One region of the Synechococcus sp. PCC 7335 genome, then DNA from elsewhere that is predicted to be linked to it. Evidence: predicted binding sites of a transcription regulator. Region 1 holds the regulator's gene; the other holds the start of a gene.
What was found. The regulator NtcA, encoded in region 1, controls nitrogen genes in cyanobacteria. The targets are predictions, from matches to a motif close to GTANCNNNNGNTAC.

Region 1 (12,343 bases):
AAAGGGCGTACGACCAGATTGTGCATGACATTTGCATTCAAAAACTGCCCGTATTTATGGCCCTTGATCGAGCAGGTATTGTCGGCGTGGATGGTCCAACGCACCAGGGAATGTACGATATTGCCTATCTACGATGCATTCCTAACATCGTGCTGATGGCGCCTAAAGACGAAGCCGAGCTACAGCAGATGGTCGTCACTGGCGTCGAACACAGTGGCCCTATTGTCGTCCGCTACCCACGGGGTAGTGGCTATGGTGTGCCGCTAATGGAATCCGGTTGGGAAGCGTTGCCGATTGGAAAGGCAGAGGTTCTGCGCCAGGGTGATGATGTGATGCTAGTGGGGTATGGATCGATGGTGTATCCGGCGATGCAGACCGCTGAAATTCTGAGTGAGCATGGGGTAGAGGCAACGGTGATTAACGCTCGCTTTGCCAAGCCTTTAGATACCGAGCTAATGCTGCCGCTGGCTGAGAAGATTGGGCGGGTGGTGACCATGGAAGATGGCTGTATTAAAGGTGGCTTCGGCTCAGCTTTAGCAGAAGAGCTGATGGATGCGGAAGTAGCAGCTCAGCTACTGCGTCTGGGTGTTCCTGACAAATTGGTAGATCATGCCTCGCCCGATCAGTCAAAGGCTGAACTCGGCCTCATGCCAGCGCAAATGGCAGAGCGGGTACTTGAGAAGTTTGGGCTAGGTGAGCTTACCCTAGAGATTGCCGAGAAGGTTTAGCTCAAAAATAGTCGGTCTTACTGCTAATTAGCCCTACTAAATGTTCTACAAAAAGGCTACCCTGACTCTGCATGTGGGGTAGCCTTTGTCTTTCTCTTTCGATAGAGCTTCTGATAGAGAAAGACCCCTTGCACCATTAGCTGACCGAGTAACCGACCAGATGCGTTATGCTTGCGATCGCCTTTGGAAAGCGTCATCAAAGTGCAGCCTGACCCAGCGATTAGACCCGCTGAGCCGAGGGTGAAGAGCACTAGAGAGATAATAATCAAGCGGTCGATATCGAAGAGCGATCGCAAACTCAAGCACAGTAGGCTAATCCCAAAAACAATCAGCGCAGCATGTAGTACTAACATGCCAACACGACTCCACTCGTACTGATACTTGAGCTGCTGGCGGTGGTTTCTGAGTCGCTTGATATTAGTTTTGATATCAGCTCTGAAACTATCAGATTTGAGGCGGTCAGCCTCAATTAGATTCGAAGTAGTATCGAGCTCGCCAGAAGAACGAGTGAGCCGTTGATAGCGTGACTTCGCTTGGCGTATCTGTTGCAAAAGCATGTCTTGCCGTAGCCACGCCCCGCATAGCAACCCGGCTGAGAGCAACATCATTAGGGCCGAGTTCAGAATAAGCAAGATGAGCTGATTCGTCTGTTCGATACTCATAGGTCGAAGATGCACACAGCACTCAAGACTAGCAGTTCAAATGTACTATACTACTCTGACAATCACAAGTGCATCGATCGCAGCTTTGAATTTCGCGACCACAATGTTTTGATAAAGAAGTATCTTGCAACCCTAGCCTATGGCTTTTCAATCTAAGCGATCGCGCATTTTTCTATTCTTTGCCATTGGCTTTGGTATGGCATTGTTGTCTGCGCTGCTCAAAAGTGCGATCGCCTGGATAGCTGATATTTATATCTACTCGTTGCCTTGGGTCGGCGGCTTCCTCCGTAGCGTCGAGCTAGCCGAACTCTCTAACTTACCAGCCTTCGCCTTACTAGGGGCTGGCATTGGCGCTGCAACCTACTTTCTGCCCCGTCACTGGAACCACAAAGCCAAACTCGCACTGTTTGTACTCTTGAGTCCTTTTGTTTTTAGCGCTAGCTACCTTACTCAGCAAAATCTCTGGATTAAGAAGGTCGCTGCTCGGACAGAAACGTCCTACCAAGATGCTAGGGAACTCACCAACCAATTTTTAGAGCGTGAAACCAACAACAAAGGCTACTTTGGCTACTTCCCTCTTAGCACTCGACTAGTCGAGCTACCGGTCCAACCTGACATCTTAAATTCAGAAACTGCTGTCGTCTCAAGCGATACACTTACCGATGCACTAGCTAGCTACGATGATCCTATGGCGAATGCTGCGGTCTTCCTGTTTAAGCAAGTCGGCTGGCTGATCCGATTTATGTACATCATTGTTGCTGCGCTGACTGGTCTAATCTACTACTTCAAAGGTTGTGATTGGGCAGAAGACACCTACCAACGCGCCGCAGGCAACACTCATCCGAGCGCCACGAGAAGACCAAAAGTGCGTTGATCCTAAAAGTGCGTTGACCTAGGTATCCTTAGCCACTTAGCGAGATCTTTGAGCCCCTTTCACCTCGACACTTGCACCTCCATGATGTCTTCTGTCTCTACGGCTGCTTTAGCTATACCTGCTTTGAGCGTCATGATATTAGCAGGCGGTCGCAGTCGCCGTATGGGAAAAGATAAAGCGCTGCTGCCAATGGGAAACGGACAGTCGCTGTTACTCAACACCGTTCAGATTGCCCAAATGCTATCAACAGAGACCGTTGTCGTTACGCCCTGGCCAGAGAGATATCAAGACTCAATCCCAGATTCTGTCAGTTTTATTAAAGAGCCTTTGCCACCTACTAGACCCTATAAAGACCTACTTTGTGCCGGACCACTCAGTGGTTTTGCATATGGATGGCAGGCTATCTCCTCTGACTGGTGCCTCTTACTTGCCTGCGATCTACCCCACCTAGAGGCTGCGGTCATACAGCGCTGGTGGGAATGGCTAACAGCCTATCTAAATGACACACAAAGCCCCATCCCTATGGCCTCTCTAGCCCCGGGTCCAAAAGGCTGGGAACCCCTTTGTGGCTACTATCATCGCGGTTGTGTCCCCTCGCTCAAACAGTATCTACATAGAGGTCAAAATTATAGAGGTCAAAATTCTTTTCAAACCTGGCTGTCTAATGCACCGATTGTGCCTTACAAATCAGTCCCTAAAAAAATGCTATTCAACTGCAACACGCCTGCCGACTGGGCAGTAGCAAGTGCTCAGTCTGACATCTCCCCTTGATCTCTAACCCCCTTTGAGACGCGCCCGAAACGCCGTCGGAACGCTGCGCTCTTCCTTACTGAATAGTTTCCATCTAATGGTTCGCTTCTTATTTGTATGAGCATATGCCCGAGTTGTACACTCCACACATGCCCTCAAAAAGTGTTGCGAGATATGAGTTTTCTTATCATTCCAAACTTACTTAAGCGCCGCTGAAGCCTCTTTTTGACCATTCAGAATTTGTTAAAGCCTTTTGTGGAGGAGCTTTGGCTGAATGTTAAGCTCTGTAATGTTTTTCTCAGGTAATTCCGTTCAATAGGCCACACTCCTCTATGATTGAACAAGAATTATTTGCAGCTGTTCACAAAGTCTGGAGATTCAAGCGTGGCTCTTCCGTTATTGACCTATTCCCCCAAAAGTCAGAACCAGCGGGTTGAGGGGTTTACCGTCCAGGGCGACGATCAGCCCACTATCTACAGCGCTGAAGCTCTTCTTGAGTACAGCGAAATGACCGAGTTGATCAATGCGGCCTATACTCAGATATTCTTCTACTGCTTTGAAGCAGATAAAGAGCCTTTCCTAGAGTCCCAGCTTCGTAACAGTCAAATTACCGTGCGCGACTTCATTCGGGGTTTGATGCTCTCTGATACCTTCTTACGCAACTACTACGCGAAGAACAGCAACTACCGCTTTGTAGAGCAGTGCATTCAACGCGCATTAGGCCGTGACCCTTACAATGAGCGCGAGAAGATTGCCTGGTCTATCAAGATTGGCACCAAAGGCGTTGAGGGATTCATTGATGAGCTGCTAGATAGCGACGAGTATATGGAGAACTTTGGCTACGACATCGTTCCTTACTATCGTCGTCGGGTGCTACCTGGTCGCGAGATCGGTGAGCGTCCTTTTGATATCAAGTCTCCTCGCTACGATGAGTACTATCGTGGCATCCTAGGATTTCCTCAGCTTCTGTGGCAAGAAGAAGTTCGTCGCTTCAAGCCTCAAGAAAAGAAAGCAACTGCTGGCAACCCTTCCTTGTATTTGGATATGGCTCGCAGCGTAAATCCTCGTCCCGCGCAGACGCCTCGTACGAACCTCTCTTCTATTAACATCGGAGCGACTGTACCTTTCCGTAAGCTAGGTGTCCCTGTTGCACCAGAACCTTCCAATAGGTAAATTACAGGGACTTGAACGCTTATTCGTCTTTTCCTCAAAAGGTTATAGACCGAGATGGGTTTTCTCATCTCGGTTTTTTTTATAAACGCTTTACAGAATAAGGGGTACCGCTGCTATTAATGGGTTGAGCTAAGTGCGGATTGCTGTAGAACTAGCCTGTAGCAATCCATCACCACTAGTCTTTGATAATTATTCTAGAAGAAGCAACCAGATGGAGTATTCCAAGAATCTATAGGGGTAAAACAGACTGTGTGTGCATCTCCTAGGCAACCGACTCCATCCAGTCAATGCATGCTTTCATACGGGCGCGCATCTCCTCACGCGTTGCCGAAAACCTTCTGCCATGTCCTGGCAGTACCCATTCAAAAGAGTAGTCTTGAGTATAGTTCGCTAGCTTCTTCATCGACTCGATTTGCTTCGGCCAAGAATCCCAGCAGAAATTACGGAAGGCATGAAGCTGATTTAGTCTTGCTGACCAAGCGAGATGATCGCCAGTAAACAAGTATTTGCGGTTATAGAGCAGCACCGTATGACCCCTGGAATGGCCGGGCTGAGGAATAATTAACAGATCGTCGTCTAGCGTGAATGGTTCTGTTCCTGACGGTTGAATTTCTACACTCTTTGTTCCCGTAGAAATATCATCGGCATGAAGAATGCGCTCAGCGCCAAAGTGGTCATGAAATTTTTGATGGTCGGCCACATCATCCCGGTGCGTTAGATATAGATACTTGATACCGCCCATCTCTTCTAGGCGTTTGACTAAAGGAGGCGTGAAACGAGGAGAATCAACTAAGACGTTCCCTTTGGGCCTTTGAATCAGATAGCTAGCCGCACCAAAGGACTTCTTCGAATGGTAGCCACAATAGAAAACACTGTCTTCGATCTGTAGCGGAAATTTCTGTTGAACCGCTCGGATATCAGTCGGCTTATTCTGCGTACCGATCGAAGCAGTGGGACAGGCTAGCAAAGCTTCGAGTGCGGCAACTCGCTCTAGGTCAGTGGTCGGTTGATGGTGAACAATCGACTGAGCACCAGCGCGGCTATAGATCTGTGGGGCTACCCAGCGACAGGTATCACAATCAATACAGCTACTGTCGACATAGAAATCGCCCACTACGTTTTGGTCGCGACGGTCTTTAAGGTTAGCCATAGCTTGCAACATTAGTCTTGAAGATACCTATCAACTTTAGCGCATCTACCTTCTAATGCGTACTCAATACGACTTTGCTTAGTGGCTGAAGGCGCAGTTGCTAACCTCTTTTGAACTCTAGTGGCGATCGCCCTAGTAGGAAGTGATCGCTTTCCGCGCTTTGCTATATGTTTCAGCAGCGCTATCTGCCAATTTCTAATCTTGCTTTGGTTGCAGCAGCGGATGTGCGATAGCGGACTGCTTTCATCGCAATGTTTGCGATCGCGATGAGAGCAGTCCGCTATACAGATGTAAAAAAAGCCCATCTAATGAATAGATGAGCCTGACACACGTTTTATTAGAAGAAGTGCTTTGGGATTACCCTACAAAGCCCTATCTGTAAGGAGCTGTAGCAATCCGCTGAATAGATACTCAAAGAGAAAGCTACGCCTATGGGCGGATTGCGGCACCTAACAGAACCCTAGCTAGTCCAACCACTCTCAGCTTGATCGTTAACATAGGCAGCAACATCTTCAATCTGGTCGGCTGTCAAACGGCCACTGAACGCAGGCATAGCGTTTTTACCATTCGTGACTTGATAGACAATCGCGCTGATATTATGCTCTGCGCCGTAGTTTTCCAGATAGCTTTCTAAGGCATCTTGCTTTAGTGTTTTGTCTGCTTGCACGACATTACGGCCGCCAGCATGACAAGCGACGCAGTTAGTTGCAAAGACCTGCTTGCCTTGCGCGATATCACCTGCCAGAGCAGGCGGCGCAGCTAGTAACACCGCTCCAAAAACAAAGCCGATTACTGCTGCTATAAAACCCTTCATAAAAATTGTCCTCTCAATTGCCAGCATCACTTTAGGAAAAAGCTTAGCGGCAGGTCAAAAGACAAGCTGTCTTCTAGACAGAGGACATAGCGAGCCACTGATGCATTAGCGAGTTGCTATGCACTTGGCGCTTTACATTAGCGCTTTACAAAACAAGGGCCTACCGCTGCTGGTGATGGTTTGAGCTAAGTGCGAATTGCTATAGAGCCGTATAGTGGATGCAATCATCACAAGGACCAGCAGGATTGATAGCGCAGCGAACTAGCTCTGATCGAGCGTTGTACGTACAGGAAGTATCGCCAATCACCCAAGTGCCATTCAGGAGAGTTCGTTCTTCTGGGATCGCGGTTTCTTTGACGTGAACAACGGCCTTGTGAAGATAGTAGCGACCAAGTTTGAGCTGGTACTGGTGACGGCGCACTAGGATTTGGTAGGTCTGTCCATCAATATCGACAAAGGTTCCAGGGTAAAGACTGCGGTCCATTTTGATATGTCCCAGTACGGTCTTTGTATCACTTAGGACGATGTCGGTAGGAAGTGCTTTTTTCTCCATAAGCTCTGAGCTCTTTAGATGCTCTTTAGATGGATTGGATGAAAGTTAGATAATCACGGATTGAAAGGACTAAAGACAAAGCGCACTCCTCAGCGTTGGCCAAGGAATGCGCTTTTGTCTAGCTCAATGGCTCATCACAAAGCTTAGAGAACTTACTTCTTCGCTTCTTGGCGCTCTTTAGCTTCTTTGATCACTTCTTCAGCGACATTCTTGGGACATGGCGCATAGTTGCCAAATTCCATAGAGAACTGACCGCGTCCGGAAGTCATGGTCCGTAAATCGCCAATGTAGCCAAACATCTCACTCAAAGGCACATCTGCTTTGATTCGAACACCCATCGGATTCGAGTTTTGAGACTTGATCATGCCGCGACGACGGTTGAGATCGCCAATGACATCACCCATATGATCGTCAGGCGTGAAGACATCTACGTTCATGATTGGCTCTAGAATCTGCGGACCTGCTTTAGGAAAAGACTGACGGTAGGCAGATTTGGCCGCGATCTCAAAGGCGATCGCACTAGAGTCAACCGGGTGGAAACCACCGTCTTTGAGCGTGACCTTCACATCCACCATTGGATAGCCAGCCAAAGGCCCTTTCTCTAGGCTAGTCGCAAAGCCCTTCTCAACCGCAGGCCAGAATTCACGCGGCACGTTACCGCCTGTGACCTTCGACTCGAACTCAAAACCAACGCCAGGTTCAGCGGGCTCAATAGTGTAGTCAATCTTCGCAAACTGACCAGAACCCCCTGATTGCTTCTTGTGCGTGTAGCTATCGTCTAGCAGACGAGTGATAGACTCGCGATAAGCCACCTGAGGCTTACCCACTTCGACTTCCACACCATGAGTCCGCTTTAGAATATCCACCTTGATATCTAGGTGCAGCTCACCCATACCCTTGATGATGACTTCGCCACTTTCTTGGTCAGTCTCTACATAGAAGGAAGGATCCTCTTGGACCATCTTACTAAGCGCCAGACCCATTTTCTCAGAACCGCCTTTCTGCTTCGGCTCAATCGCAATCGAGATCACCGGATCAGGGAAGACCATCGGTTCTAAGGTAGCAGGGTTCTTAGGATCGCAGAGTGTATGACCTGTCTGAACGTTCTTCATCCCGACGATAGCAACGATATCACCCGCCTGGGCAGTATCGATCTCTTCTCTAGAGTTAGCATGCATCTCGACTAGGCGACCCACTCGTTCAGTTTTACCCGTAAAGGTATTGAGGATCGTATCGCCTTTGCTAAGCGTGCCAGAGTAGATCCGAGTAAAGGTAAGAGCGCCATAGCGGTCATCCATAATCTTGAACGCTAGTGCCCGTAACGGTGCATCAGGAGTGACTTTTGCCACCTCACCCGTCTCATTACCTTCGAGGTCTACCTCAGGCTGAGGCTTCACTTCGGTTGGGTTAGGTAGGTAGTCGACAACCGCATCGAGTACGTTCTGTACGCCCTTGTTCTTAAAGGAAGAACCGCAGTAAGTAGGGAAGAACGCTAATTCACGAGTACCTTTTCGGATACAGCGCTTAAGCGTATCGATGTCTGGCTCATTCCCTTCGAGGTAAGCTTCCATAACCTCGTCGTCCATTTCAATTGCTGACTCGACCAGCATTTCGCGATACTCAGCGACCTTTTCCACCATGTCTTCGGGAACGTCAGTGAGTTCATAGTTCATTGGGTCGCCAGAATCATCCCAGATCCAAGCTTTTTGAGTTAGCAAATCAACCACGCCGACAAAGCCGTCTTCGATACCGATAGGCAGCACCATGACCAAAGGCTTAGCCGCTAGGATATCCTCTACCTGCTTGACGACGCTGTAGAAGTCGCCACCGGTACGATCAAGCTTATTAACATAGATAATGCGAGCTACTTTCGAGTCGTTTGCGTAGCGCCAGTTGGTTTCGGACTGAGGCTCTACGCCACCAGAGGCACAGAATACTCCGATGCCGCCATCAAGTACCTTCAAAGAACGGTACACCTCGATGGTGAAGTCTACGTGTCCGGGCGTGTCAATAATATTAAGCTGATGGTCGTCCCAGAAGCAGGTTGTCGCTGCAGACTGAATGGTGATACCGCGCTCTTGCTCTTGGTCCATGAAGTCTGTAGTTGCCGCACCATCATGAACTTCACCAATCTTATGGATTTTACCGGTGAGCTTCAAGATTCTTTCAGTAGTAGTCGTCTTACCTGCGTCTACATGGGCAAAGATACCGATATTCCGGTATTTGGTCAGGTCTTTCATGGTGATTTTGGTTAGTTGAGTGATAAAAACTGAAAGCACACCACACCTTAGATTAAGGAGGTGGTGCTTACAAGTGCGGTGAACAAGCCTCACACCCTTTTATTGAGCGTTAAAGGCGTCTCGTTAGCGGCGTAACTAACCTTCAACGAGACGCCTTCATGTAAGGGGTCTGCAAAAGTGTGTCGGATAGCTCAATAGTGCTGCTAATGGATGTGGTAGTGGTACCAACTGTTAAACATTGTAAATTATATTGCCCTACTCGTAGCGATCGGTTTCCCGTCTGCTGCTTGCCGGTAGTCAGCAACGTAATTCTCTAAGAATGATAGTGGATCGCTCATGTTTTCTGCGAATCCAAGAATATTGTGATCGCGCCACTCATAGACTATCTCTGGAGCGCTCCCACTACTAGCGCCAATCAAGAACGTCGCTCCGCGCTGCGTGAGATACATCGCATCCGGCATATACGTTTGCCAATTACTCAAGACTTCGCTCATATTCCGCAGCCGCAAGGTCGCTAGCTCAAAAGGCCGTTGAAAACCTTTGCCGCCTGCTAATTTAAAGGCGTCGCCGCTGAGTGCGGGGAGTGGCTTCGCTTTGATTACTTCATCATCAGAGATTAGCTGCGGGGCAGATCTATCGCCAATATAGCCACGAAAGACTTCTTTGAGTGTGCCAGGGCTGCCGATGCCAGCGCACATCAGTAGCAGGTTGAGATAGCCACTTTGCCTAGTGCTCAGCCCTGGAAACGAGACAGATAGTCCCTTGTACAAGCTCAGTTGGCGATGGATTGCAGCAGTCGGGTCTATATATAGATGCTCTGGAGGAAACCCTGTATAGTCGCAGAATTTTTGTCCAGCGGTGCGATCGCCAATGGCAACCGCTCTTACTTGGATATTCGCAGCTTCTATGTACGGGCGCTCACGCTGCAACCACCAAGCGTACTCCAACGTATCGAAATCTCCCAGAACTGGCCATACTAGCGCTAGCGTCCACCGGGAAGAGTGGCACGATTGTAACAGCGACCCTAGTTTTCCATCACTGACCCGTTGAAATTCGGCCTCATTTAAACAGGAGTAGGCGTTCATATGATTAGGATTCAATAGAATTAAAACAAGGCGATGAATAGTGCGACGAATAGTCTGACCTTATACTTTGGCTTTGCTTCATGCACGGCGCTTTGCCTGTCAGGTTAGCTGTTGTTGCTGTTATTGTCACTTGAAGCTTTAGAGGATATCTCTTTTCCCGACTCACACAATCTCACACGATAAAGACAGCGGTTCTCTTTGAGCTACCACCAGAACATCATCAGATAGACCTTTCAGCTGCGCTAGGGCATCTTACGCTGATGAGCTGCACACGAATCGTGAATGTATCTTGTGCTTTTCGATACAAACTGTTACTGATGGCATGGGCTTTAGTGTTATGTAGCATAGTGAGCTTCTCGTAACATTTGAGTTTTGCTCTCGTAAAAGCCTTGACTTTTCAACATGCATAGGCCAGCTTAGCCCCGAAATCCCTCTTAATTCTTGTCATCATGGTTGCAGTTCCCAGTTCGCCAATTTCTGATATGTTTCGCTCGTTTGCGGGAGGAACTTTGCCGCCGGTCGTTGAATCGTATGAGCGCAATAAGACGATTTTCTTCCCTGGGGATCCGGCTGAGCGAGTGTATTTTTTAACAAAAGGGGCGGTGAAGCTTTCTCGGGTATACGAGGCAGGTGAAGAAATAACGGTCGCTCTACTGCGTGAGAACAGCGTGTTTGGCGTACTTTCTCTAATTACAGGCGATCGCTCGGACCGGTTTTATCACGCAGTGGCCTTTACGCCGGTTGAGCTTATGTCTTTGCAGGCCGATCAGATGAGCGTGGCACTGAAAGAGCATCCTGAGCTTTCGGCGATGATGCTGCGGGGTCTGTCATCGCGAATCTTACAAACTGAAATGATGATTGAAACTCTGGCCCATCGAGATATGGGGTCGCGCCTAGTAAGCTTCTTGCTCATTCTATGTCGTGATTTTGGAGTACCTGGGAATGAAGGGATCACGGTTGATCTAAAGCTGTCTCACCAGGCGATCGCCGAGGCAATCGGTTCTACACGGGTAACGGTGACTCGTCTACTAGGCGATCTGCGCGAGCAGGGAATGATCTCTATCCACAAGAAAAAAATTACAGTTCATGACCCGGTAACGCTGTCTCAGCAGTTCACCTAGTGGCAAGCGCATAGAGACGAGTGTCTTCGCTTCTCAAGACAATCAGTTACTATCTTGATGCGAGTGATGCGATTTTCTTGCGGCCACACAGGGATGAATGACTGGATTTATATTACTTTTTGCAGTGGCTTGTTTGGGCGGTGTGATTGCTACGGTGGGCGATCGCATCGGCATGAAGGTGGGCAAATCTCGCCTGAGTTTGTTCAACCTGCGTCCGCGTCAGACGGCGACGCTAGTCAGCGTGGTCACTGGAATGGTGGCCTCTTTTTCCACGCTAATGCTGCTGATTGCACTAGATGGCCAACTGCGAAAAGGATTGTTCCAGCTCGATGACATTCAGCAAGAACTGTCCCAAGCTCAAAGAGATTTAGAATCGGCGGTCAATGAGCGAGAGAGCGTAGAAGGGACACTAGAAGAATCGAGGCAGCTACAGTCAGAGGCGCAAGACAGACTTAGGCAAACAAATCGATCTTTACGGACGGCGATCGCCAGAGAAGAAGAAACCCTTAGCAGCCTAATTGAGACACAAGACCAGCTGGAGAGCGTCTCGGCCCAAATCGGAAGTCTGCGCGATGAAATTGGCGGACTGCGGTCCGAGCGGCAGCAGCTAATCGAAGAACGAGCAGCCGTGCGCTCCCAAATTGAGCAGCGTGACCAGGCCCTGCGCTCACGTGATCAAGAACTACAATCACGTGACCAACAGATCGCCCAGCGCGATCAAGAGATTGAGGAACGTGCCCGCCGCCTCAACGATCTCCAAGCTCAGCAAACGCTGCTCACCGAAGAAATTGCCCGCCTAGACGATGAATTTCAGGTTTTACGCTTAGGCAATGTGGCGATTCGCCGAAATGAGACCTTAGCGGTTACGCTAGCGCGTTCTGATTCTGAAGAAGCCGCTCAGCGGGCAGTAGAAGCTGCCCTAGTTCAAGCCAATGCGATCGCGTTGCGAAGTATCTGGCCTGGACTAGAGGAGGTTGAAGACTTTGTCATCCAGTTCGATCCTGATATTGTCCAACAGATTATCGAAACAACGATAGATGCTAGAAGCTATATCATCAGAGTCTCCTCAGCCGCTAACTATGTAGTAGGTGAACCTTGCGTAGGCGAAATCTTGAATGGGGGGGGCGAACCCTGTTTACAGGTCAACCTAGAAGCACCTGTGAACGAAATTCGATATATCCCTGGCGAAACGG
Region 2 (12,343 bases), 3.1 Mb from region 1:
TTGCGAAGACTTTGGTATTACTCATGAGGTTGCCATTGTCTCAGCTCATCGCACGCCCAAGCGGATGGTTGCCTATGCTGAAGCAGCTCATACCAGAGGCCTTAAGGTGATTATCGCGGGTGCGGGAGGAGCTGCACACCTGCCCGGTATGGTCGCCGCACTCAGCCCGCTACCCGTTATTGGTGTTCCAGTCAAAACCAGCACTCTCTCAGGGGTAGACTCACTTTATTCTATTGTCCAGATGCCTCGGGGTATTCCAGTAGCTACGGTAGCTATCGGCAACGCTAAAAATGCGGGTTTGCTTGCTGTGCAGATGCTAGCGGCCCATGACCAGACGCTTCAAGCAAAAATCCTCGACTATCGCCAACAGTTAGCGCTGATGGTGAATGACAAACAAAACCATCTTTCTGGATTGGGCGCCCGGCAGTATCTCAAGCACATGATCAATACATAGGATACATAGGTTAGTACTTGAGTGAGTGCTCAATACATAACTGCTGCATCTTTAATCAGCCCTACCTAATTAACGTCAGTTCGGGTTAAGCAGCAGGGGGAAGTTCCCATTCCATATGGAGAGAAGGCTTCTTCGGTTGGTGGCAATAAGCAATCAGTCCACAGAGGATGTTGACCCAGCAGTTGACCGGACTACGGTGACGAGAATGCTCTATCTGCGAAATGTTCTTCAGTTGGTCGATAATCGTTTCGATGATGGAACGTTTGCGCGAGAGTAGCTTGTCAGTTAGCCGCACTAGCTGGTTCTTCATGTTGCGCCGAGGCTTAGCAAAGAACTCGATGTTGAACGCGTCGAGTAGTTGCTTGGCCAGCTGCTTCGATACATAGCCTTTGTCTGCGCAGACTTTTCCCCATAGTCCAGTAAGTAAGTCAAAGGCGGGCTCACGGTCGTCCGTATTGCCCGGGGTCAGGGTGAGGTTGAGTAGTTCACCGCACTCGTTCACCACGAGGTGTAGCTTGAAGCCATAGAACCAGCCGACAGAGGTTTTGCCCCTAGCTGCCGTATCTTTGCAGACCTTATGCTGCCAGATCCGACGGTTGTGGCAGACCGATAGACTGGTCGCATCGATAAAACTAATGCCTGTACAACGGCCGAAGCAGCGCTTCAGATAACAACACAAGGGAAACAAACAAGAGGGCGTCCATTCGACAAAGCGGTTATAGCTGACTAGCGTTGGAAACGCTTGCTTCCAGTACTGGCATACATGATGAACGTAGTAGTGTTTGAAGGTGCGGTAGTGGCTTTGGTGAAAGCCGATGAGTATCGTCATCACTTCGCTTAGGCTCAGCGAACGAGCGCGTTGTCGCGTCTTTAGATGGTGGCTTAGCAGTTGACGCTGCCAGAGGGGTTCAAACACTTGGCAGAAGTCATCGACGTGGCAGAACAGTTCTTCTAAGCTGAACATAGTGGAGGATAGGGCTGATGGGTTTTACAACTTCAGCTTACCTATCCTCCTTTCTTCGAGCTTTCCTTATCCCGAACTGACGTTAATTAGTCCTAGCAGAAATAAGCAATGCCTTAGCGTGAGACCGCTAGCCAGTTAATTGGTTAGCGGGTCGATTGATATATGTCAGTTTATATTTGGTTCGTAACAATAGCTGTATGTCAGATATGTCAGAGCTGTGTCAGAACAGCTACGTAATAATACTGAGAAATTAGTCACGTACTAAGTTTGATTGATGTTGAGAAATGCTACAAACTGCTCGATATCAACCTGGAATATACCTAAAACTCTCGGATTTGAGAGACATTTTGTAAACTTTCGCTAAAGTCGGCTTTAGAAATCAGCAAGACAGCACCCGTTCTCCCATTAAAGGTATCAGACGATACAGAATGCCTGACTCAGACTTGGTGGAATGAGACCCATCAGTTTGACAGGCGCACAACCAAACAATAGCCTTTGTTTTGGTTATTATTTGCGACCATAGATTGCTGTCGAAATTGCGTTAGGAACGCCCGACCAATAATGTCTAATTTTACAATGAGAAAAAGAAAGTATCCGAGGCGCAGCGCGTCGCCTTGGGATGCGAATGTACCTCCGTTTACAGAGATGGCTAGCCGAGCATTGAGCCGTGCGTTTGGCCGTCGATTTGCTTGGGGTTGGTTAGCCTGCATTCCCCTGGCATTCACTATCGTAGCCACTTGGGGATTTGCTGCTCATGCGCAAGAAGTCACTGCTGACGATGTTCAAATAGTTTTAGACAACATCTGGATTGTTGTTGCGGCTATTTTAGTCATCTTCATGAATGCTGGGTTCGGCATGTTAGAGACTGGCTTTTGTCGTCAAAAAAATGCAGTCAACATCTTAGCGAAGAATTTGATTGTCTTTGCTTTGGCAACGTTGTCTTTCTGGGCACTGGGCTTTGCACTAGCGTTTGGAGAAGGCAATGGCCTTTTCGGTCTAAGTGGATTCTTCTTAGCGGGAAGCGATCCGACTGAACCGGTCTTTGGGACTTTAACAACGCCCGTATTCTTTCTATTCCAGGCTGCGTTTGCAGGTACTGCGGCCACAATCGTATCAGGCGCAGTTGCAGAGCGAGTGAAGTTCTCTAGCTTTATTGTCTTTAGTGTTCTGCTAACGGCGATTTCTTATCCCATCAGTGCGCACTGGGTTTGGGGCGGCGGCTGGCTTTCTGATATGAGTTTCCTAGGTGAGGGGGTTGCCTTTAGCGATTTTGCTGGGTCTACTGTGGTTCACTCGGTTGGGGGTTGGGCTGCGCTGATGGGCGCTATCTTCCTCGGGCCTCGGATTGGCAAGTATCAAGATGGTGCTGTTAATGCGATTCCTGGCCACAACATGAGTATTGCTACCCTGGGCTGTTTGATCCTGTGGATTGGCTGGTTTGGCTTTAACCCTGGTTCTGAACTAGCAGCTAGCTTGAACGTGCCTCAAATTGCGCTAGTGACCAACTTGGCTGCGGCTGCAGGTGGTATCGGTGCAACGTTCACCGCCTGGTCGCTTAGCGGCAAGCCCGATCTATCAATGGTAATCAACGGCATCTTGGCTGGCCTAGTTGGCATTACGGCCGGCTGTGGCGGCATCGGCTACTGGGGTGCAGTAATAGTGGGCCTAATTGCCGGCATCATTGTTGTTTTCTCAGTTGGCTTTTTTGACAGCATCAAGATTGACGATCCAGTAGGTGCTACCTCTGTTCACCTTGTTTGTGGTATCTGGGGCACGTTAGCCGTTGGCCTATTCGATGGCGAAGCTGGTTTGTTCTTTGGCGGTGGGATTACGCAGCTGATTGCTCAAATCATCGGCATCGTTGCTATTGGTTTGTTCACTGTAGTCGTCACTGGTATTTTGTGGGTGATTATCAAGTCTTTGATCGGCTTGCGGGTTAGCTCTGAAGAAGAACTCAAGGGCCTAGATATCGGCGAGCACGGTATGGAAGCTTACAGCGGTTTCCTTAAGGACACTAGTGATATGGGCGGTATCATCTAACGGTATGCTCTAGGCTTGTGCTAGTTGCATCGGAGTGGCTGGCATATCTGGGATTTATTGCTTAGTGTAAAATTGCTTAGTGTAAATCTGGTTGAATCTGGGAATGGCCCTCGACAGCATTGGTTGAGGGCCATTCCGTTTGAAAGATAGAGTTTGATCTAGGAGATAGCCTTTGAGAGATAATCGCTGTTGGTTTTATGTTGCAGCAATAGTTGGCCAGGTCTTCCATAAAAAGACTATGACGGCTGTAAATGCCAACAGTCCTTCAAGCAGTGTACCGACTACAGAACTAACGACGACTGCTAAGCTAACTTTGCACGAAAGCTTAATCCGCTCTTTTGTATCTAGCTCTTTGCGAAAGAGAAATTCGCCTAAAAAAGCACCTAACATTGAGCCGACTATGATTCCTAGTAGTGGACCTCCTACTGGTAGAGCAGGTAATAACCCAAGAAAGCCGACAGCTAGACCGACGATTGAGCCTGTTTGTCCCCATGAGCTAGCGCCTACTTTTTTAGTGCCGATGTAGGTAGCTAAATAGCCAACACCTAAGCTCAAGATAAACGCGATAAGTGCAACAATTAAGGGCAAACTACTTGCCGCTGGACTGACCAAAGTCCAAACCAAAACAGCACCTACAATCAGACTCGTACCCGGCAGCACAGGAACGAAGGCTCCTACAATGCCAACTCCCATCAGCGCCACCAGAAACCAGTAGAGAAAGGTCAGTGAAGATATAGTCATAAATAGATGATTAGACATGGAGAGTATGAACAAGGCGAAAAGCTCGTTTAGCCTACTGACTTAAGGCCTTCAAAAACTGCTGAAGTTCTGCAAAAAGTCCTTTCTTCTTCCTGCTATTACTCTGACTATTACTCTGGGTTCGAGATTTACTAGAGACTTCTTCAGAAACCGGCTGCGCGGTATCGTACAGGATGCGCTCGATATCTTCACTGGAGGGGCGATTCGAAAGATCTTGTACATGCTCGTATTCGTCAGGCCCGATTTCCCGCCAAATTTGCCACGGTCCAGGATATGCTCGGTAGACAACGCCTTGATCAATTGGACGAACGTAGTAGCAGGTTTCGATCTGGCTAAGAAAGCGATCGCGTAGCTGTCTAGCCGCATATCCGATACCTACAACAGCCACATCCTCTAATTGGGGATTAAGTAACACCACTGGCTGATCAAGCGCTTCATTACAGAGCGCCTCTACCTTATCGACCTCAACCGCTGACGGATTGACGATTAGATAGAGATCGTCTTCAGGATCTACGGTCTGAGCCAATTCACCTAGACCTCGAATGACAAAATCTGGATTGTTCCAATCTCTTCTAGCGAGGGCTGCCGCGCCTGCATCTGGAAAAAGGACTTTGAACTGTCGGTCGTTAAAGAGTTCTACAAACTGCTGGGCAATTGGCTGGTGCTTAAGTTCCGGGATGGCCATTTCGATCTGAAGAAGAGAGATGCCGGCGTCTAGGGCAGCTTGAGTGGCTATCTCCGCCTGTTTAGTGGCCTCTGGAATGGTGGTAGGTATGGACATAGAAGAATGGGTGAATCGAGCGAGCAGTTGAACAGGTTGCGTTTAGCTATTAAGAAGATGTGAATCGTCTAAGTCTGGCTATTAGGGATGTCGATGTTGCTAGAGATATTAGAGGCTAGGAAAGCGGGGCAAGGGGCACGGTAGGGGCTGTCTCTTTTGCTTGGTTCCTAGCTTCTGGTGCTACTGATCTGGCTATTATCTGCCTAAGTGCCATAGCACTCCAGTCTATGTCAGCTTCTGTTGTGTGGCGGCCTAGCGTAATACGGATACCGGTTTTAGCAGCGTGATCGCCATATCCAATAGCCTTTAGGATCGGGCTGGGACTGAGCTGACCACTATGGCATGCCGAACCGGCGCTGATACCAATGCCTGCTAGGTTCATCTGCCGAACGAGCGCTTTGCCAGTAATTTTGCTACGGGGTAGGCAGAAGCTGATGTGATGCGGTAGACGGTGGCGTCGATCGCCTGTGAGAACGAGTTCTGGAACGCTAGCCATGTGAGCAAAAAAGCGATCACGTAGATAAATCAATCGCAAAGTCTCTGTTGACATTTCAGTCGCCGCTAGCTCAGCGGCTACCCCAAAGCCAGCAATATTAGGAATAGCCTGTGTGCCTGACCGCAGTCCATTCTCTTGACCGCCGCCAAACAATATTGGTGAGAGCGAGGTTCCAGGTTTCACATAAAGTGCCCCTGCCCCTTGAGGCCCATAGATTTTGTGGCTGGAAAGAGAGAGTAAATCAACCGGCAGCTGCTGGACATCGATCGGTAGGCGTCCGGCAACCTGGACAGCATCGGTGTGGAAAGGAATGCCGCTAGCTTGCGCGATCGCACCGAGCTCGGCAATCGGCTGAAGGGTGCCAATTTCGCTCTGTCCGTAGATGATCGAGACTAGAACAGTGTTCTCTTTGATTGCAGATCTCAAGTCATTAGGGCTTACAGCACCTTGTTGATCAACTGCTAACCAGGTGACTTGCCAGCCGCTTGCTTCGAGCTGCCGAGCGGGCGCGGCAATTGCCGAATGCTCAACTGCTGAAACAATGATGTGCTGTGGTTTGTCATATTGACGGGTTATCCCAAAGATAGCGAGATTGTCGGCTTCGGTACCACCCGCTGTAAATGCTAGGTTTTCTGTGCCGGGCGCATTGATTAAAGAGGCAACTTGGATCCTGGCTTTCTCTAGAACGGTAGCCGCTCGGTTACCCCACTGATGAAGACTAGACGCATTCCCCCAGTGCTGAGCTATGGCGGTTTGCATCGCTGCGATCGCCTCTTGTCTTAGGGGCGTAGTCGCACTGTAGTCCAGATATATCTGCATAATGATAGATATAGAGCAGCGCAGAGAATTAGCGCAGAAAATCAGCTTCTTTATCAGGATATCGTGCTCTGTGGCCAGACGGCGGGTATGCCCTGTTGATTAGACTCAATAGCCTAGGGTTTGAACTTAAGAGAAAGGGCGTCGCTAGCGACGCCTATAGTCTTTAAGAAGTTTCTTTCTACGATCTTTAACAACGCCTCACAGTTTGTTGCAACTATCTACGTGATAATATGCGTGGCTAGCGGACAAACCTACGTCTCAAGCTGGCTGAAGGCTACAAGGTTTTAGCTATGTGAAGTCTACCGTTGGTTAATCTTTAGAGATAGGGCCTTCATAGTCGTCACGCTCTTGGTAGTTACCTTTCTTGCCCATAGAAAAGTAGGTTGAATGACAGTAGGCTTTGACGAGAAATTAGGTTTACATTCTGGCCAAGATGCTGCCTAAGCACTTGGTTCTCGATAGGTAAGACTTCTCATTCCAATAGGGGTTTCATAGCGGTGCCCTGTTTGGTGTACCCTGCCTTGATAGGGGGACTCTACTCGTTTTAAGCAGTTTTTTCAATCACTGCCTGTTTTTCACACTTGCTGTGTCATTGTCTTCTAGTACCTACCAGCTAGTTAGCTATCGAGTGCGCTTCTTTACCTACGATCTTCTTTCCTTCTATGCTTGGGCCTGTTCGGAGGGGTCAGGTTTATCTGAGTCGGTTCAAGGAGGTGGTGTGAACGTCCACCATCCTTCTGCTCAGATGTGGCAAGTAAACACTTTAGTACTTAGCTATCCAGCTGTTGGTTTGGGTCTGTTGACATGCTGTTTAAGCGTGATGCTGGCCCTATTGTGTCTGCGTATCCGTCGACTGACTTCTTTACTAAAAGGCAAGGAGCGATGCATCAAGTCTATTTTGTCAATTGATGCGTTGACTGGGCTAACCAATCGCACAGCGCTACTTTCGGCGGGCAATCGGCTTCTAGATGTGCGGCCTGAGGTCAGTGTAGCCTTGCTTTCTATTGGCATCGACCACTTTAAGACGGTCAGCGATGCTTTTGGTTTTAGGGTTGCTGATGAGCTGCTAAGACAAGTGGGTCAGCGGATACAGACTTATCTGGGATCACGGGACGTGTTAGCAAGAACCGGAGACAACGAATTTTCTCTTTTGCTTAGTCCCGGCGACGAGGCCCGTAGTCGTCAGATAGCAGATCAGATCTTGGCGTCTATTCATCAGACATTTCGGGTTCAGTCGCAATTGGTGCACGTCCAGGGAAGACTGGGTATAGCCTTTGCCGAAGCGATGCGGACTAGTAGCCGCGAACAGAGGCAAGCATTTGACCGGAGTGTCTTTGACTGTAGCGAGTTGTTGTTGCAGGCGAATATTGCAATGACAGAGGGTACTCCACTTGGCGGAGACACTCAGTATGCGGTGTTTTGCCCAGAGATGAAGGCTGCGATCGCCAATAAAGTTGGATTGCAGCAGTCGATGTCGGCAGCGATTGAACAGCAGCAACTACGGGTGCGTTATCAGGCGATCGTCGATATCAAAACAGGACGAACAGTTGGGTTTGAAGCGCTAGTGCGGTGGCAGCATCCTGTACGCGGGCTGATGAGGCCAGACGATTTCTTGCCAGTAGCAGAAGGGTTAGGGTTGACCTTCAAGATAGACCGTTGGGTGCTTAAAAAGGTCTGTGAGCAGTTAGTGAAATGGCAGGCGGAAGGGCTACTACCGTCTGTTAGCGTCAACATATCGGGTAGTCACCTGTGCCGATCCGACTTGGTAGAATACATCCATGAGCTGCTAGCCTACTATCCGGTTGACCCGAGGCAGCTAAATGTGGAAGTCACCGAGAGTGTGGTCGTTGCTGATCTTAGTCGAGCTATCAGAACGTTACTACAGCTAAGAAGTATGGGGATAGGCATTAGCCTTGATGACTTTGGTACGGGTTACTCTTCTTTGACATACCTACAGCAGTTTCCGGTAGATGTGCTGAAAATAGATCGTTCCTTTGTTTCCCGTTTGGGTCAGTCTACCGAGGATGGCTCACGCGAGTATAAGCAGCTAGCCGTTGCTTCGAGTCGGCAAGATGAGTTAATTGTGACTTCTATCTTGACGTTGGCATCATCGTTGGGTATTTGCGTGGTGGTTGAAGGTATAGAACGATTAGACCAATGGCAGTTTTTGCAGAAGACCTGCTGCGGCTATGTTCAGGGCAATTATTTTTCTAGTGCGATAGAAGCTGAGCGAGCGCGATCGCTACTATAGCTTTCGCAAAGTTGCTGAGGACATGCTCATCGGCTAAACCCCTTTGACAGCGCTAAGGGGATGCTCACCCAGACGGGGAACGCCTACTAAGATAAAGTGAGCTATCTTTACTTTGCTATACAGTAGGGGCTAGAGCATAGGTTGTGAGTCATTCCTGTTCGAGCTATGCAAACTAGCAGTAAATTACAGTGAAATCGAAAAAATTAGGCAGCGTTAGAGATATGGCTGAATTCTGTTGATAGCTTCTACGATTTGTGTTGGCTGGAGTCCTCCGAAGCCAAAGATGAACTCCCCGTTTGATGCAGCAGACGAGGGCTTCTGTGGGGATAGATAATACGGCCGAGTGCTGAAGAGAGCTACACCCTGTCTGCTTGCCTGTGAAACTAGCTGTTGATCGGACTGTTGGTGGTTGAACGGTTCAACTTTAGTCAGTCTTGCCATGAGGTGAAGCCCAGCAGGGTCTCCTAATACTTCAAGCGATCTAGATACTGTGGATGAACTATTTGACTGTGTCGCTTCTTCTAGCGCAGTGATCAGGACTTCGCGGCGCTGAGCGTATACGATTCTCATCCGGCGGATGTGTCTGGCAAGATGTCCTTGGGCGATGAAGTCGGCAAGAGCAGCTTGGTGAATTAGGGAGGTTTGGCGATCGCATATCCATTTAGCTTGAGCAAATACAGCAATAAGTGCAGGCGGAAGCACGATATAGCCAAGCTGTATGCCTGGAAACATCACCTTTGAGAAAGTGCCGATGTAGAGGACTCGCTGGTATGTGTCGAGCCCTTGCAACGCAGGAATGGGCCTACCACCATAGCGAAACTCGCTATCGTAGTCGTCTTCAATGATTAGAGCATTGGTTTGTTGTGCCCACTGCAGCAGCGCTAGTCGACGGGATAGCGCCATCAGAACGCCAGTCGGGAACTGGTGGGATGGTGTGACGTAGACGAGCTTGATTCGCGAGAATGCCGAATGGGAAGCTAAGCCATCCTGTTCGTAGATCTTCAGGCCGTCGTTGTCTACAGGAACAGGAATAAGGGTGGCACCATGACTGCTAAAGACCTTTCTAGCGCTAAGATAGCCAGGATTTTCTAGGGCGATCACATCGTCAGTATTCAACATTACTCTGGCAATCAAGCTCAGTGCCTGTTGGGTGCCCTGAGTGATGAGTATTTGATCTGGGTGACAGTGGACAGCTCTAGTCTGAGCGATGTAGTTGGCAATCTCGACGCGTAGTGGCTCGTAGCCTAGTTTGTCGGAACTGTAGCCCATCCAGGCTGTATTCCTAGTGCGATGATAGTTGATGCACCGTTGCCATTGTTCTGTCGGAAAGAGTGAGACATCGGGCTGCCAGTAACGAAAGCTAAGAACCTCATCAGGCTCTGCGGCGGGCTCTAATAGCTGGCACAGGCGATTACCATAGGTCGAAAGTAGCCCAATGAGCGGTGAGTGCTCCACTGTAGCGGGTTGTGACTGTACTACTTGGTAACTGATGGTTGGTGTTGCAGTTGCTAGAGTCGCTGGAGGGGCACTAAGGGTCGTATTGAGAAATGAATCAGGCACCTGGGCGCACACAAACGTTCCTGCACCTGGCTTGGGGTGTAGATAGCCTTCGCTAATGAGCTGGTCATAGCTCATAGTAACGGTGGTACGTGAGACGCCTAGGTGCTCAGCCAGCTGACGACTAGCTGGAAGCTTTTGGTGCGATCGCACCCTTCCTGTCAAGATTGCCTGCCGAATTTGATCGTAGATCTGCCGATGTAGCGCTACCTCGGCGTCTGGCCTGAGATCTATTACTAGATCCCAATCGAAGAAACTATTCATACTCCAGTCATACTCCAGACAAATTGGACTGGTTAACCAAGTAGGAATTGGCTCTTGGAAGTAGCCAATCTAACGACTAACTTAGCAGTACAGCAATTGCCAAGTGTATTTAGCAATTGCTAAATATTTAGCTCTCTATGCATCAACGGTTCTACCTATCGCGATCATATAGAGCTAAGTAGCAAACGCTATGGTTCACTATTTGGCTAGACCACGATGAAATCACAAATAACCAAAACGCCCAAAACTCAAGTCAAACGTGTGCCCAAACGCGGGCATTATGACTTTAAAACGATCACAGATATTTTAGACGAAGGGCTAGTCTGTCAGGTCGGGTTTGTTGTCGACAGTCAGCCTTTCGTAATTCCAACTGCCTATGGCCGCGTTGGTAAGCGTGTCTATATTCATGGAGCGAGTGCTAGTCGCTTAATCAGAACGCTACAGACAGGGATTGATGTCTGTTTTACGGTGACACTGCTAGACGGTCTGGTCTTAGCGCGTTCTGCCTACCATCACTCAATGAACTACCGCTCGGTTGTACTGTTCGGTAAAGCAGAGACAGTGGTTGAAGAGACGGAGAAGATGACGGCGCTAAAGGCGTTTACAGAGCATATTATCGAAGGGAGATGGGATCAGGTGCGATCGCCTAATTCAAAGGAGCTTGCTGAGACTTGCGTGCTTAGCCTGCCAATCATTGAAGCTTCTGCTAAGGTTCGTACTGGGCCACCGGTTGATGCTAAAGCCGACTACGCACTACCTGTTTGGGCAGGTGTATTACCATTAGCACTCACTCCACAAGCGCCCATTCCAGACCCTTGCCTATCAAATACTCAATCGCTACCTGACAATATTCGCACTTACGCCCGGTAGACTGGCGCCCTGCCTCTAGGGCTGTGCTTGCTAGTAGCACAGCCTAGTAGTACAGCGGGCATGAGTCTGCCTTCCAATATCACTGCCAAATTGGAGGGCAGTTTGAAGGGACCGTTCTGCAAGCTTACTGTTACTAGCTAATTTCAATAGGCGTCCAGCTCAGTCAAATATGCCGCTTAATATCCTGATGGCGTTTCCTCTGATGGATTACCAGAACGATAGTCATCATCCAACTTTGGTGCCTCACTGTAGGGGCGAATGTTGAGCATCCGCTCGCTGTTAGTATTCTGACCGGTGGATGGTCGAGGTGTACTGTTGGAGGCTCTATTGGGTTGACTATCCAACCTTTCGGTGGACTGACGGCCAGCTTTGTTCCCGGATTGGCTCTCGGCTATATTCTCAGCTCTGTTCTCGGAAGATCGCTGCTGGTAAGGATTAGGCTGTCTTTCTTGTGGATACTGAGGAGAACGCTCAGGTGCTTCGTCGGGGCGTGGTGAGATCGGAGCAGGCGGACGAGACGCAGGTGGACGCTGTCCGTATTGAGCGTTGTCTGTGTATTGATTGTTGGGAGGACGGTCGAATCGGTCGTCGGGTCTATTGTTGGGTCTGCCGTTGTTGATAGGTGGGCTAGGCTGCAATCGACCGGCAGGCCCTCTATATTCTTCGTAGGGTGGACGAGGGGTACGATTGTCGGTGTAGCTAGGGTAGTCATCTTGCCAGTATGCTGTTTGAGCTGGGTTCATTCTAGGCGTAGTCGCACGAACAGTCGGAAGATCAGCCGGTGGGCGATCACGAAATGCTGGCCTATCATCTAGCTCAGCTCGGTAGCCTCGGCGCACGGGTGGCCTGTCATAGTTTCTAGGAGGACGCCTATCAACCATGGGCTCAATCGGCGGACGCAGTGGGTCAGATTTTGGCAATCGGCTACGAATACTTTCGATTAAAAGCGTCGTGAGCATGCCCGCCATCAACAGTTGTTGAAAAGAGGCTAGCAGCTCCATATCTAAATGAGCCAGTAAAAAGAGGCCAGAAATCAATAGCAGAACGGCATATACCTTATCCGAATCGCGCTCATAGCCAGGTCTGAA

Region 2: S7335_RS18855 (ammonium transporter) is a predicted target of NtcA. The motif match lies at 1,830-1,843, and genes of this name have one in related genera.

The regions. Positions count from the first base shown of each region.
Region 1 covers NZ_DS989904.1:1,443,398-1,455,740, reverse strand. The annotation lists gene dxs (1-deoxy-D-xylulose-5-phosphate synthase) at 1-728, shown strand, start outside; gene S7335_RS06470 (hypothetical protein) at 785-1,390, opposite strand; gene S7335_RS06465 (hypothetical protein) at 1,530-2,264, shown strand; gene S7335_RS06460 (molybdenum cofactor guanylyltransferase) at 2,349-3,035, shown strand; gene S7335_RS06455 (phycobilisome rod-core linker polypeptide) at 3,399-4,187, shown strand; gene S7335_RS06450 (MBL fold metallo-hydrolase) at 4,450-5,337, opposite strand; gene petJ (cytochrome c6 PetJ) at 5,798-6,151, opposite strand; gene S7335_RS06435 (DUF6464 family protein) at 6,351-6,704, opposite strand; gene fusA (elongation factor G) at 6,857-8,944, opposite strand; gene S7335_RS06425 (peroxiredoxin-like family protein) at 9,190-10,029, opposite strand; gene ntcA (global nitrogen regulator NtcA) at 10,479-11,150, shown strand; gene S7335_RS06415 (DUF3084 domain-containing protein) at 11,248-12,343, shown strand, end outside.
Region 2 covers NZ_DS989904.1:4,496,232-4,508,574, reverse strand. The annotation lists gene purE (5-(carboxyamino)imidazole ribonucleotide mutase) at 1-454, shown strand, start outside; gene S7335_RS18860 (IS982 family transposase) at 540-1,418, opposite strand; gene S7335_RS18855 (ammonium transporter) at 1,980-3,458, shown strand; gene S7335_RS18850 (DUF456 domain-containing protein) at 3,654-4,199, opposite strand; gene S7335_RS18845 (DUF1995 family protein) at 4,252-4,998, opposite strand; gene S7335_RS18840 (cysteine desulfurase family protein) at 5,114-6,313, opposite strand; gene S7335_RS18835 (bifunctional diguanylate cyclase/phosphodiesterase) at 6,900-8,564, shown strand; gene S7335_RS18830 (PLP-dependent aminotransferase family protein) at 8,778-10,385, opposite strand; gene S7335_RS18825 (pyridoxamine 5'-phosphate oxidase family protein) at 10,602-11,255, shown strand; gene S7335_RS18820 (Ycf66 family protein) at 11,432-12,343, opposite strand, start outside.